2 regions of the Arthrobacter sp. 'calajunan' genome follow, and region 1 is predicted to be linked to the other one. Evidence: riboswitches for the same ligand, from Rfam matches in the RefSeq annotation. Region 1 holds a riboswitch; the other holds the start of a gene.

Evidence for each region. A riboswitch is a leader RNA that binds a small molecule or an ion and turns the genes downstream of it on or off. The one in region 1 is predicted to bind S-adenosylmethionine.
Region 2: it holds a riboswitch for S-adenosylmethionine, as region 1 does, so the genes downstream of both, RF641_RS12385 (acyl-CoA dehydrogenase family protein) here and RF641_RS06360 (OsmC family protein) in region 1, are expected to answer to the same signal.

The regions. Positions count from the first base shown of each region.
Region 1 is NZ_JBKZDY010000003.1:321,206-328,013, reverse strand. It holds gene RF641_RS06365 (DEAD/DEAH box helicase) at 1-3,029, opposite strand, end outside; SAM riboswitch class IV at 3,179-3,300, shown strand; gene RF641_RS06360 (OsmC family protein) at 3,333-3,884, shown strand; gene RF641_RS06355 (cytochrome P450) at 4,294-4,701, shown strand; gene RF641_RS06350 (hypothetical protein) at 4,779-5,843, shown strand; gene RF641_RS06345 (FadR/GntR family transcriptional regulator) at 5,930-6,637, opposite strand; gene RF641_RS06340 (L-lactate permease) at 6,666-6,808, opposite strand, start outside.
Region 2 is NZ_JBKZDY010000007.1:104,588-111,395, forward strand. It holds gene acs (acetate--CoA ligase) at 1-32, opposite strand, end outside; gene RF641_RS12375 (sodium:solute symporter family protein) at 103-1,761, opposite strand; gene RF641_RS12380 (OsmC family protein) at 1,758-2,327, opposite strand; SAM riboswitch class I at 2,333-2,435, opposite strand; SAM riboswitch class I at 2,702-2,792, shown strand; gene RF641_RS12385 (acyl-CoA dehydrogenase family protein) at 2,842-4,152, shown strand; gene RF641_RS12390 (LLM class flavin-dependent oxidoreductase) at 4,215-5,633, shown strand; gene RF641_RS12395 (hypothetical protein) at 5,728-6,258, opposite strand; gene ggt (gamma-glutamyltransferase) at 6,466-6,808, opposite strand, start outside.

The sequences.
Region 1 (6,808 bases):
ATGGCCTGCGCTTCGGCCGCCGGGTTCCACCAGGGATCCAGCAAGATGCAGTAGTCGGCGGTGGTCAGATTGATGCCGAAGCCGCCGGACTTCAGCGATATGAAGAAGACCGGGAATTGCCCGTCGGTGAACCCGTCAATCATGTCCTTGCGCTTGGGACCGCTGGTCGCGCCGTCCAGGTAACCGTGGTCGATTCCGAGTTCCACCGCAATGTCTTTCGCCTTGCCCAAGAAGCTGGTGAACTGGCTGAAGACCAAGATCTTGTGCCCCTCGGCGACTGCGTCCGCCATGAGCTCGCGCAACATCTCCAACTTGGCGCTGGGAGCATTTCCCTCATCAACCAGGGAAGGGTCAAGCGCCAGTTGCCGGAGCAGGGTCAATGACTGCAGGATCTTGAACCGGTTGGAATCCACGTCATCCACCAGTCCCAGCACTTCCTGGCGCACCCGCTGGAAACGGCGGTCATAGGCCTTGCGGTGCGCCGGTTCCAGCTCGACTTCCAGTACTTGCTCGGTCTTGGCGGGAAGCTCCGGGACTACCTGTTCCTTGGTACGGCGCAGCACAAACGGGCGCAACCTCTTCTTCAGCCGTTCCAGCCGTTCCGAGTCGCCGTCGGAAATCTGCTTCTGGTAGTTGTCCTTGAATGCCTTCTGGCCGCCAAGCAGACCGGGCGCAGCCAGCGAGACCAGGGCCCACAGCTCCATCAGGTTATTCTCCATCGGGGTACCGGTCACCACCAGCTTGCACGGAACCGACAGCTGGCGCGTCTGCTTGTATCCCTTGGACGTGTGGTTCTTCAGCTGCTGCGCCTCATCGAGAATCAGCACGGAGAACCCTGCCTCCTCGAATTCTTCGAATGACAACCGGAAAATGGCGTAGCTGGTGACCACCAGTTGGGCATCGCCGATTTGCTCGACAATGCTCTTCCCTGCCTTTTTGGCCGTGGAGGTGATGGACTGGACCCGCATCTGCGGGGTGAAACGATGCGCTTCGTTAACCCAGTTGCCAACAACAGAGGTCGGAGCGATCACCAGGAACTTCTGCTCCGGGTTCTCGGTGCGGGCCTGTTCGAGGCCTGCCAGCAGCTGGACGGTCTTACCCAGGCCCATGTCGTCCGCCAGCACCCCGCCCAGCGAATGCGTGCGCAGGAAGTTCAGCCAGGCGGCGCCTTGCTCCTGGTACGGTCGCAGTTGCGCCGTGAACGAGTCGGGGAGGTCGATCTTCTCCAGCTGCGCGCCATTGGTCAGTTCAGACATGGTCTGGAACCACTGGTTTTCCTGGGCTTCGATGATGCCCAAGTCCACCAATTCCTGCCACCAGTCGATGCTCAAGCGGTGGATTCGGATGCTGTTGCCGGACACGGTGCCCAGTTCCCCGGCTTCCTGGACCAGCTGGCGCAGCTGGTGGAATTCCGGTCCGTCAATCGGAATCACCGTCATGTCCTCAAGGACCAGATACTCGTCCCCCATGGTCAGTGCGGAAAGCAGTTCGGCGAACGGCACCTTCAGCCCGTTGATGGACACCTCGACGGCCAGATCGAACCAGTCTCCGGTGCTCTCCCCCGCTTCGATGCTCACCGTGGCCGGTTCGGAATTCAGTGAATAGCTCGGCAACTGCTCGTGGCCGGTGATGAGGATATCCGGGTGTTCCTCAAGCAACGGAAGGAGGTACATGACGAATTCAATGGCTTGGCTCTTGGAGAGTTCTTGTTCTGGGAAGACACCGTTCTTGGTCGTCTGGCCCAGTGGTTGGTCCCCGCCGAGCTTGTCGTTCACCGAGCTGATGATCTCGCGTTCAACCGACTTCTGGCGTGGCGATTTGGGCGGATATTTCCACGCAAAGCTCATGGTCAAACCAGTGCCAGTTTCAGTCAGCTGAAGCTGGAGCACCGGGCGTGCCGGCTGGGGAACCCTGTAGCTGGCATCTTCGCTGCGCACCGGTGCCACCTGCCGAAGGGAGTTCAGGTACCCACTTTCGAAGTCCTCGATGTCTTTGGTCGGAACCATCATTGCGCCGGCGCTGATGAGATCCCTCAGCTCCGGCCCTACCGCGTCTTCCAGCGGTGCCAGTGAAAGATTTTTCGCCTTGTCCAGCGGTTTGTCGGCAAAGGCAATCATGGACGGCGGGTTGCCCAATGCCAAGACGTTATCCGTTTCGCCGTTCGGACCGCGGAAAATGCCTTCAATGGTCAGGCCGCTGTCGTTTCGCCGCAAGTCGAGAAAGGCTGAACCGGAAAGATCCGCAAAAGACACCTCGCTGCGGTTGCTGGCGTTGCCGTTGACAATGTGAATTCCGGTTTCATGGATCAGGTCGAAGGCTTCGCGCAGGTCTTTTCCGGGCAAGTTGTTCAGGATGATCCAGTCGGTCGCATCCCAGACATGGCCATATTGGTCATGCTGGGATCGTTCGTTGAGCATGACCAATTCGTTGGCGGCGCGGCGCTGCTCCTTGGCGAACCTGTCGTCAAATGGCAGCTTACGCCAAGATACTCCGGTCTGGACCCAGGGGCTGCGGGTTCCCCTGCGGGCCGGACGCGCGTTGAGGTTCAAGGTCGGCCGGCCAAATCGAGTGGCGGGGATGACTTTGAGGATCAGTCCCAGTGGTTCCTCTTCAAGGTCGTTTTCGTGCTCAGCACCGGCAGGCACCTGCGGAAGCAGCCGCTTCAGGGTCCGTTCCCATTGCGGGGCCTGCGGAGCTTTCCAGGTGTCTTCTGTCCTGACTACATCCGAAACTGCGAAGCCGCCGCTGCCGATCTGGGTTGCTTCCACGAGCAACGCTGCGACATCCGCGCAGGAATATTCTTCCGGATGCGCATCGCAACGGCTGCTGAAGCTGATGCTCGTGCCCTCGATGGAAAGCTGGACCACGACGAAGGCCCGGAGAACCCAGCCGGAAACGATCGAACGACCGGGCATCTGCCGACGGTCTGAAATGGTCACCTGCCCGGAATTGGCCATCAGCCACCCTTGGCTGTACTCGCCTTCGGTGACCAGGGTTTGAGCGGCGACGGGGGTCAGCTGGTATTCCATGCTCACAACTTCTCGGGTAGGAGGCCGCGCCGTAACTGCGCGGAGTTCGTGATCAATTCTATCGACGCAATGGACAGTTCTTCCTGTGACGAAACATGAAGAAAGCTATTTACCAACCACGAAGAAACCCGGTAGAAAAGTAACTACTGAATCACGAGTTCCAATCACACAAGCCCTGGCTGGTTGGACGGCAACCCTATTCGCGTCATTGTGCGGGGTGCTCCAGGTGATGATTCGACGGATCTGAAAGACAGGTTCGTAAGCGATGGCGCCCCTTTGCGCCAGAAAGGGGATTATTTCCTCATGTCTACCGCAGCTTCCACCCTTTCCGTTGCCGAAGATCGTTCAGCCCGCCTACAGCAGGCCGGCACCGGCTGGGGAGAACGCATCTCCGCTGCTCCGGACAGCGCCAAACTGACCTTCACCGTTCAGGGCGAGGGCTTCGGCTCGGTGGCCAGCAACATCGTTTCGGGCCAACACACCTTTACCGTCGACGAGCCAGCTGCTCTGGGCGGCGACGATCTGGCAGCGAGCCCGGTCGAATACGCGCTGGGCGCATTGATCTCCTGCCAGGTCGTTGTCTACCGTCTTTATGCAGAGCAGCTGAACATCCAGGTCGACGACGTGAAGATCGTGGCCAACGGAAACCTGGACGTGCGCGGCCTGTTCGGCATCGACAAGTCGATCCGCCCCGGCTTCACCTCGGTGGATCTCGATGTGCAGATCACCGGCCCGGAAACCGCTGAGCGCTACGACGAATTGCGCCAGGCAGTCGACGCCCACTGCCCGGTTCTGGATCTGTTCGCCAATCCGGTGCCGGTGAGCACAAAGATCTCGCTGGTTTCCAACAACTAGCTGATCAGCATGGCGTTGCCCGCTTCACGGGCGACGCCATGCTTTACACAGAGCCTTGTTTCCACGGCGTGGCACTCATAGGCTGACTGCGAAGGCTAAGGACCGGAAGAAGCTGCCATGTCTGCGCCGAAAATTGTCCAGTGGGACCCAAGGATCCCGAGGCGTCTCGGCAGTGTTGCGACCGGAGAGCAGAACCGCACGGCCATGAAGCAAAACGCCATCGAGATCGGCGGCTACATCCCGCTGAGGGACTGGTGCTGTGCTGGGGAAACGCGTCAACGGATCTGACCACCTGTCTGATGAATGAGTGGGTCTACGACCGCAAGATGACCGATGAAGGAACTGGTCAGCCTGCTGAGCAATTGGACAGTAAGCGAACTAACCACAATTACGACCAGACTCGGCATCCCTGCGAGTCTGCTTCACGCCTGGTCGATGCCGTTTCCGACGGATACTGTGCTCCCCTGCACCGCTAGTTTCCGACCGGCTGGTCGCTATAAAGGATGTAGAGATTTCTAGGGTACGTATTCCTGCCGGCAAACGTGTGAGCACCATGGGGGCGTCGGCCAACCGCGACGAAAGCGCTTTCGGAGATCCCGACGACATCCTCCTCGACCGGCATCCCAGCCTGAACTCGCTTTACGGGGCAGGGATCCACAACTGCCCCGGTGCGCCCCTGGCACGGCTGGAACTGCGGGTATTGATCGAAGAACTGATCTTGCGCGTCCACCGGCTGGTGTCCATCGAGAACGATCCGCCGGTCCGCGCCCACTTCCCCGGCAGTGGATTCAGCAAGCTTCCGCTGATCATCTGGTAGTTGGTCGCCAATTTGTCGGAAGAACCGGATAGATTCTAGTCAACAATTAGCTCATCGCACCGGGGAGTCCTGACCTAATGACCGACTACCGCTCTTTCGACCGCACACAACTGATTTCCCGCTACGGCCAGTTGACGTCACCCGAGCAGGCTTGGGCCTGCATGGATATGACTCGTCAGAAACTAATCGACATGATTCACCAGCATGAGCCATTCGAGGAACAGCTTAGGCCCCATTTCCCACCAAACGCGCTGCTGAACCGCCAGCGCAACGAAATCGGTGCCGAGATGCCCTTCACGCTGGGATCCGAAAAGAAGTTGTACTTCTGCTGGGAGCCTGACGCGATCGGTGCCGCAGCCTACCTCGATGTGTCCAGGATGGATCAACGCGTCTGGAATATCGGGGAAGAAATTTCGGCAGGCACCATGGTACTTACCGTCCTTGCCACGACGCCGCCGTTGGTTATGGCATTGGAAACTGTGAAATCATTAGAAGGGCGAACCTACGATGTCCGCCGTGAGGCAACATTCGCCCAGCCGATTTCGTTGCTGGACCTCGAACAGCTGTGCGATTCCGGGCTGCCTCGATCTTCGCAGGCGCTCAATCCCCAGCTCGCGGAGCGCGTTCTCAACGCGTTGACCGGGCTCGTTGAAAATCCGCGCCCGTTGTACCTCGATGCGGGAGCCTGCGGGGTCGATAGCGAGTCGGAAGCTACAGCCACGGTGCATGCCTTGGCCCTCGCGCAGCGACATGATTCAGAAACCGACTACTGCGACGGCTGCCAGACTAATATCAAGGGCAGGAGTACGGTTCACTTCTTCCGCGATCGTCATGTCGATCTGCATTGGGACATCCAGGACCATGTTGATGACGCAGCGTTGCTATGCGCCGATTGCCACCGGCTGATGCACGCACCCACGCTCAAGCATCTCCAGAGAATGCTCGTTGCCTGCCCGGGCTGCGGAGCCCGGAATCCGAAGGAATATTTCTGGGGTATGCCGGCCTTCCCGCCTGATGAAGAGGAATACGTCGTTGGCGGCTGCGCCATTCCGAACCCTCCGGTGCCGAGGTATTCCTGCCGCAACTGCGAACTGAGCTTCGGTGAGCATCCCCATTGGGTGTCGGAACCATTGGCCGACTGATTCCTAGTCTTGCCCAGTGACATGCAGACGCAAAAAGCCGAGGCCTTCAATCCATTCTTGGATCGAAGGCCTCGGCTTTGGTCTTGCTATCGGGTTTGCGAGTAGAACCAGTTGATGTGTTCTTCGAGCAGCTGGGCCGCGCGCTCGCGCTGGTCCGTGGCGAACGCGTGGTGGATCGCCTTGTGCTGGCGGCGCAGCGTGCGCACGATCGGCTGCCAGGACTCGTCATCCGGGATCGACGCGGCCACGTAGTCGCTGATCGAGTTGCGCAGCGACTCCATCATGGATTCGACCACCGCATTGCCTGCCGTGGAAGCCAGCAGCACGTGGAACTCCGCATCGATGCGGTGGAACTCGTCGCGCGAAAGCTGCGGGTCGTCCATGCGCATGATCAGCACGGCGGTGCGGTCCAGGACCTGCTGCGCGTACACGGTGTCCCGCGGGTGCATCTGCGCGGCCCAGGTTTCCAGCAGGATGCGTGATTCCACGATCTCGCGCACATTGATCCCCTTGGCCGCCACGTGCAGTCGCAGCGCCTGGGAGATCCCGGCCGACGGCTCGGAAATGATCACCGCGCCGGAGTTCGGGCCCGAACCGGTAGAGGTCCGCACGATCCCCATCACGTCGAGGATGCGGATCGCGTCGCGCACCGAAGCGCGGGAGATACCGTGCTGCTCGGCCAGGGCCCTCTCACCGGGGAGTTGGTCCCCCAGTGTGAGGACTCCTGACCGCAGGTCGTTCTCAATTGCGGTGAGAACTACTTGGTAGGCACGTGGAGCTGGATTTACTGACATCTAGACCCAATTTTAGCCCGGATTCGGGCTACGGCAGCATCCAGGAGAGGACCGGGGTGGACTGCAGGTAAACCAGCACGCACAGCACCATCAGCATGCCCACGGACCAGCCGGCAACCTTCTTCAGGATGACCGACTCCTGGCCTTCCATCTTCACCGCGGTGGCGGCGA
Region 2 (6,808 bases), on a different contig from region 1:
TCTAATACAGGAGCGGACAAGATGTCAGCCATATTTTCTCCAGGTTGGGTGGACGCGAGCTAGTGGCCCGTTGGAAGGGTGTGAATCGCGTGCGTGATGCGGTTATACGGTTTGTGCCGTTGGGGCCGGTGAATCGGTTTCGGCAAATCCATCTGGCGATTCGGTGGACTGTTCCTTGCGGGCAGTGGATTCGGTGCCGAAGAACAGTGCCATCGAGCTGCAGAAAACAACAATGAAGATGCCCATACCGACCAGGCCGTAGCCCTTGAGCCAGTCGTAGCTCAGCAGTAGGGCGACCAGTGCGGCCACGGCGCCCGCCGTAAACCGAAGCGAGATACGGCGTCGGGATGGAGCCGCATTCAGCTGCCAGCGGGTGGTTGCCAAGGTCACGAGAACCAGAGTCGTCAGGTTTGCGATCATGCCGACCCAGACCGGATGCGTCCCCAAGAAGAATGCCGTGGCGGACCAGCCGCCGACATGGTTCCAGAGTACGCCGGCGGTGAAACCGGTAATCATGGAAGCGTAGACAGCCTTTCGGGTGGCCAGCGGCCAGAAGAACACGGCAAGTACCGGGGCCAGAGTTGCGCCGTTGCGCAGGGTCCAGGCAAGGATGTTCCACCAGGCCGACTGCTCGGTGCGCAGGATGCTGAAGATGATCATCAAGGCGGTCAAAGCCACCAATGACCAGCGGGTATAGCGAATGAGCTGTGCTTCGCTCGCCTTCGGATTGACCGCGCTGCCAAAGTCCTTGCCCATCGACGTGGCGCCGGAGAACTGGCATGGTCCAGCCCAGCCCATGGCGCAGGCCCAGACCCCCAGGAAGAACAATCCAACCAGCGGCGCAGGGAGCACCTGTTCAAGGTAGTGCGGGATCGCAACCAGCGGAAGCTGCTGGTTCGGGTTGATGACGGCGGCGGAAGTGCCGATGAGGGCACCGATCAGAATGAACGGAATACCGAAAATAGCGGCCGTGTACAGGCCCTTCTGGCCGTCTGCCGGGGTGCGGCAGGACAGCGTCATCTGGAAGGCTGCCTGCGCCAGCGGGACATTGACGATGAAGGTGCCGAACCATGCTGCAATGAGCGAGACTCCGGCGTTGCCGAGATCGAACATTGCCGGGTCAGCCGCGGCGAAATCCTTGAGGCCTGCAATGCCAGGCTTGGCCAGAATTGCGTAGGCGCCCACCAGGAGCATGCCGATAAATGCGATGCAGTTCATGGTTTGGTTGAATGCCACCGAGCGCATGCCGCCGCCTGATAGATAAGCCAGCAGCAACAGGGCCGTGAAGATCACTGCCAGATGCAGGCTGATGCCGGTGAAGGCGCTCAGTGCGGAGGCGAAAGCAATGGTAGTTGCCACCGACCACATAGGGAAGGTGAAGGCGGTGATAAGTCCCGAGATGCCCTTGGCCGCGCGGCCGAACCTGTCGCCGATGATACCCGTGACCGTGACCACCAGTTTTTCGCGCAGGGGCTTGACCAGTAACAACGCGATGAGGAGGATCTGTACGGTTTCGGCGACGCCGTACCACAACGCGGAAATACCCGTGCGGTAGCTCAACTCCATGATGGCGATATAGGACGAACCCGAGAACAACCCGGTGATGCAGAACGCAACTGTCCAGGGGCTGAAGGACCGTCCGCCGACGAAGAATCCGCCGCTGGCTGCGGCATTTCTGCGCTGCACAATACGTCCGCCGAACAGGACGAGCACGGTGTAGATCAGGGCGAAACCGATAGTCCAGAATCCTGCGGCGCTCATACCCGCGCCTCCTTCTTCAGCGTTGCGTAACCCAACGCGGCGTTGCATGCTGTCTCCGCGTCATCTTCATGAACTTTCTCGGCGAAAACCCATGCGGTATCCAGTGAGACGCCGGCAGCGAGCACCAGATTGATTGCAGGGCAGCGTTTGTGGACCTGAGCTTTCAGCTCGTCAAGCAGAAGCGCATCGGCTAGTGATGTTTCGAGGTGGATTTCAAGCCGGCAAGAGTGGAAGAACGGCGAAACATCCGCAGTTCCCGCGAAGCCTCGCGTGTCCTGCGTGGCGATGGCGTAGGTCTGCAACGCGGTGAAGGGAACGCCGAGTTCTTTGGCGACTTGCTCTACCACGACGGAGACGCACCCGTTCAGTGCTCCGATGACGAACTCCATGGGTGTCGGGGCCGTATCAGTACCGCCGACTGGCACAGGTTCGTCGATGTCATAGCTGAAATTGCGTGTTTCGACGGTCGTTCGCATGGATCCCTGCCAAGTTCCTTTGGCACGAATTCGTTTGTTGAACGAAGCGTTTTCTGAGGGCGCGGAATGGCGCAGATCGGCAGAAGCCATGATCATCTCCATCGGTCCTGGCGGTAGCACCGGCCGTGAATTCCGGGAATTCAACGGTGGTTGCTGCGGCGTCGTAGAGCCAGATCTCTCGGCCGCTCGGGATGGTTACGCATCCATTACACGCATTCGAACGATTTCATTGCAAATCCTGCGTAACATGAAAAATATTCGATGTAAGCGCGTAATCTGTGGGATATTTCGTTATTTATTTCATTGAGCGTTGGTTTGATCGATCTTTGCCCCTCTTCTTTGGGTCATCTTCGGCGGTTCGCGGCAATCGGCACTCGCGAGCCCCTGCCACCCGTGCGTTTTCAGCGACGAAATATGACTTCGGGGCTTGGAGCCGCCCGATTGTTACGGCTACAAATGGTTACGACCCATCCAGAGCGGCTGAGAGATCTGGCTCCACGACGCCGCAGCAACCACCCATGACAGGGACGGTGCTACCGCCAGGATCGATGGAAAGAATCGAGGACTTTTTATGTCTTTTGGCGCACCCCAAAATGATTTTGAGGTGGACTTCAACACGCTGAGCACCCCGGGCACCGGCAATGCGCTGGAGCTCGACGAGTTCACCGAAGACCGTCCGACCCGCCAGCTGCTCAAGGTGACTCCGGGGCCGGGGGCCGACGAAGACTACGAGCGCCTTGCAGCGATTTTCCGTCCGGTGTTCGCCCAGATCGCCGCCGGCGCCAAGGAGCGCGACCGCAACCGCATCCTGCCCTTCGAGCAGGTGGGCCTGCTGAACCGCGACCGCTTCGGGGCGCTGCGCCTGCCGGTCGCCGACGGCGGCCACGGGGCCCGACTCAGCGACGTCTTGCGCCTGCTCATCGAGCTTTCCGAGGCCGATTCCCATATCGGCCAGCTCTGGCGCGCGCACATTGCCTTCGTCGAGGACGTGCTGCGCCTGCAGGACGAGCAGCTGAAGGCCAAGTGGTTCGCCCGCATCGCGGCCGGGCAGATCGTCGGCAACGCCTACACCGAAAGCGGCGGCAACGCGCTGGGCACGCTGAATACCAAGGCCAGCCAGGTCGACGGCCGCTGGGTGGTCAACGGCGAGAAGTACTACTGCACCGGCACCATTTTCGCTGACTGGACCACCGTCGCGGTGGCCCATCCGGAGCGCCCGGGACGCCAGATCGCCGTGGTCTCCACCCAGCACAGCGGGGTGAAGATCCTGGACGACTGGGACGGCTTCGGCCAGGGGCTGACCGGCACCGGAACCACCGAGTTCCACCAGGTGCCGGTGGACAGCTTCATGCCGGAGGATCCCAACGACCCCGAGGCCTCGATCTTCCAGCTGGTGCTCATGGCGGTGCAGGCAGGCATCGGCCGCGCGGCGCTGAACGACATGCGCAGCTCGGTGCAGGCGCGCACCCGCAGCTTCACCACCGGCACCGGCGTCCCGGTGCACCGCGAACCGCAGGTGCTGCAGCTGGTGGGGGAGGTCTCCGCGGAGGTCTTCGCCGCGGACTCGGTGGTCATCGGAGCGGTGCTGGAGGTCGAAGCCGCGCTGCAGGACGCGCAGCTGAACGCGGAGGAGCGATTTGCGGTCTGCGAGCTGGCCGCCAACCGGGCGCAGACCATCGTGCAGCCGCTGGTCATCAGCGCCACCAGCAAGCTCTTCGACGGGCTGGGCGCCTCGTCCACCCGCAGCAGCTGCAACATGGACCGGCATTGGCGCAACGCGCGCACCATCGCCACCCACAACCCTGCCATCTACAAGGCGCGCATCGTGGGGGACTACGAGATCAACGGGGTCCAGCCCCAGCGCCTCTCGGTCACCGGCGACCTCGCCGCACCCACCGGGCACCACGCCGGCTAGCGGCCGCCGCGCCGCGCACCCACCAGACTTCCACTTCTCAACCACGAACAAGGGGCACATCCATGAGCGAGAACCAGCCACACAACGCGAAGCGGGAAATCCTCTTCAACGCCTTCGACATGAACTGCGTCGCCCACCAGTCCCCGGGCCTGTGGCGCCACCCGAAGGACAAGGCCGCCGACTACAAGACCATCGGCTACTGGACCCACCTGGCCAAGGTGCTGGAAAAGGGCAAGTTCGACGGCCTGTTCATCGCCGACGTGCTGGGCACCTACGACGTGTACAACGGCACCAACGAGTCCCCGCTGCGCACCGGCGCCCAGGCCCCGGTCAACGACCCGTTCCTGCTGGTCTCCGCCATGGCCGCGGTGACCGAGAACCTCGGCTTCGGCGTCACCGCCGGCACCGCCTACGAGCACCCGTATCCCTTCGCCCGCCGCCTGGCCACCCTCGACCACCTGACCAACGGCCGCGTGGGCTGGAACGTGGTCACCGGCTACCTGCCTTCGGCCGCCCGCAACATGGGCCAGGAAGACCAGATGGAGCACGATGAGCGCTACGACCATGCGGACGAATACCTCGAGGTGGTCTACAAGCTGCTCGAAGGCTCCTGGGAAGACGACGCGGTGCAGGCCGACAAGGAAACCGGCGTCTACACCGACCCGGCCAAGGTGCACCCGATCAACCACGATGGCAAGTACTTCAAGGTTCCGGGCATCGCCATTACCGAGCCGAGCACCCAGCGCACCCCGGTCATCTACCAGGCAGGCACCTCGCCGCGCGGCCTGAAGTTCGCCGCGCAGAACGCGGAGGCGGTTTTCGTGACCAGCCCGACCCGCGAAATGCTCAAGGACACCGTCACCAAGATCCGCGACCATGCCGAGGCCGCGGGCCGCGGCCGCTACGACATCAAGATCTTCGCGATGCAGACCATCATCACCGCCGAGGATTCGGCAGCAGCCCAGGCCAAGTATGAGGACTACAAGTCCTATGCGGACATCGAGGGCGCCATGGTGCTGATCTCCGGCTGGATGGGCATCGATTTGTCCACCTTCAACCCGGACGAGGTCATCGGCGCCGACGTGAAGTCCAACGCCATCCAGTCTTCCGTGGCCACCTTCCAGAAGGCCAGCGGCGACGAGGGCAACCCGTGGACCGTGCGCCAGCTGGCCGAATGGGTTGGCGTGGGCGGCTTCGGCCCGATCACCGTGGGCTCCGGCGCCGAGGTCGCCGAAAAGCTCATCGACTGGGTCAACTACACCGACGTCGACGGCTTCAACCTGGCCTACGCCATCACCCCGGGCACCTTCGAGGACATCGTCGAGTACGTGGTTCCCGAGCTGCAGGCCCGCGGCGCGTACAAGACCGAGTACGCCGACGGCTCGCTGCGCAACAAGCTGTTCGGCGCAGGCGACCACGTCAAGGACACCCACCGCGCGGCGTCCTTCAAGGTCTCCAACCGCTTGGCCGCCCAGGTCTGATCCCGGAACTACCGCACGGCCTACCGGCCCCGCAGCCCAGTCAAGGGCGGCGGGGCCGGTCGGCAGTTAACCAGCGGTTGTGCTGCGCCACAGGTCAGTGGATCGGCACGCCGGCGCTGTCCACGACCCACCACACGTAGCTGACCGCCTGGCCCTTGGTGTCTCCGGGTTTGCTGTCCGAAACGTAGTAGTACATGGGCCAGCCGTTCAGCGTCAGCTGCGGCTTGCCATCGGCGCCGGTGATGGTGCCCAGCTTCCCGGTGATGCCCTTGGCATCGCTCAGCGAGGCCGGGCCCGAGGGGACCGGAGGCCACAAGTCGAGGCATCCGCCGGTGCAGGAGGAAGCCCCGGAGTTCTGCGTGTCCTCGTCGAACTGGTAGATGCTCATGCCCCGCTGGTCGGTGGCGATGCTGCCCAGCTCGGTCTGCCGCATTTCAAGGATCGCTCCGTTCTGCTTGAGATTCGGCACCGGGCTGCTGCCGGTATTCGGCACCCCGTAGTTCGAGGTTCCGGAATTGCCCTGGCCTGGATTGTCCTGGGCTGAACCGTTCGGGCCGGAGCACCCGGCCAGAACCAACGTCAAGGCTGCGGTGAGGACCGCGGCTTTCGAAAATGCCTTGCCCATGATCGTGCTCCTTGTTCGTCCTGGTTCCTCCCGCAGCGCCGAGGGCGGGAGCGTGGAAAACCGTACAAGGTGAGCACGAGACAGAGCCCGCTCCGGTTCAGCATCCCGCAAGCTTTTTTGCGCGGGCAGCCAGTGGCTTGGAACGCTGTGCCCCGTCCGCAGGCCGGACGGGGCGCAGGAGCGGCGCAGCGGGCGGCGCCCGCCGGGCTACTTGGCCGGCTTCACCACCATCGCGGAGCCGCCGCCGCGGCGCACTGGTTCGGCCGCCGCGGTGAGCTTGCCGTGGGAGTCGACCTCCACGGCCGCCACCGCGCCGATTTCAGCCTGCGGGGTGAACGAGTCCCCGGCAGGGGTCAGCTTGTGGCCGAAGGCCTCCAGCGCGGAACCGTAGGCGGTGATGAACTCCGGTTCGGCCGTGACCGCCGTGGTATTGCGCTGCGAGGCGCGCGGGGCGGCGATGGACTGGCCGATGTCCATACCCAGGTCGATGCGGTTGACCAGGGTCTGCAGCACCGTGGTGATGATGGTCGAGCCGCCCGGCGAGCCGATG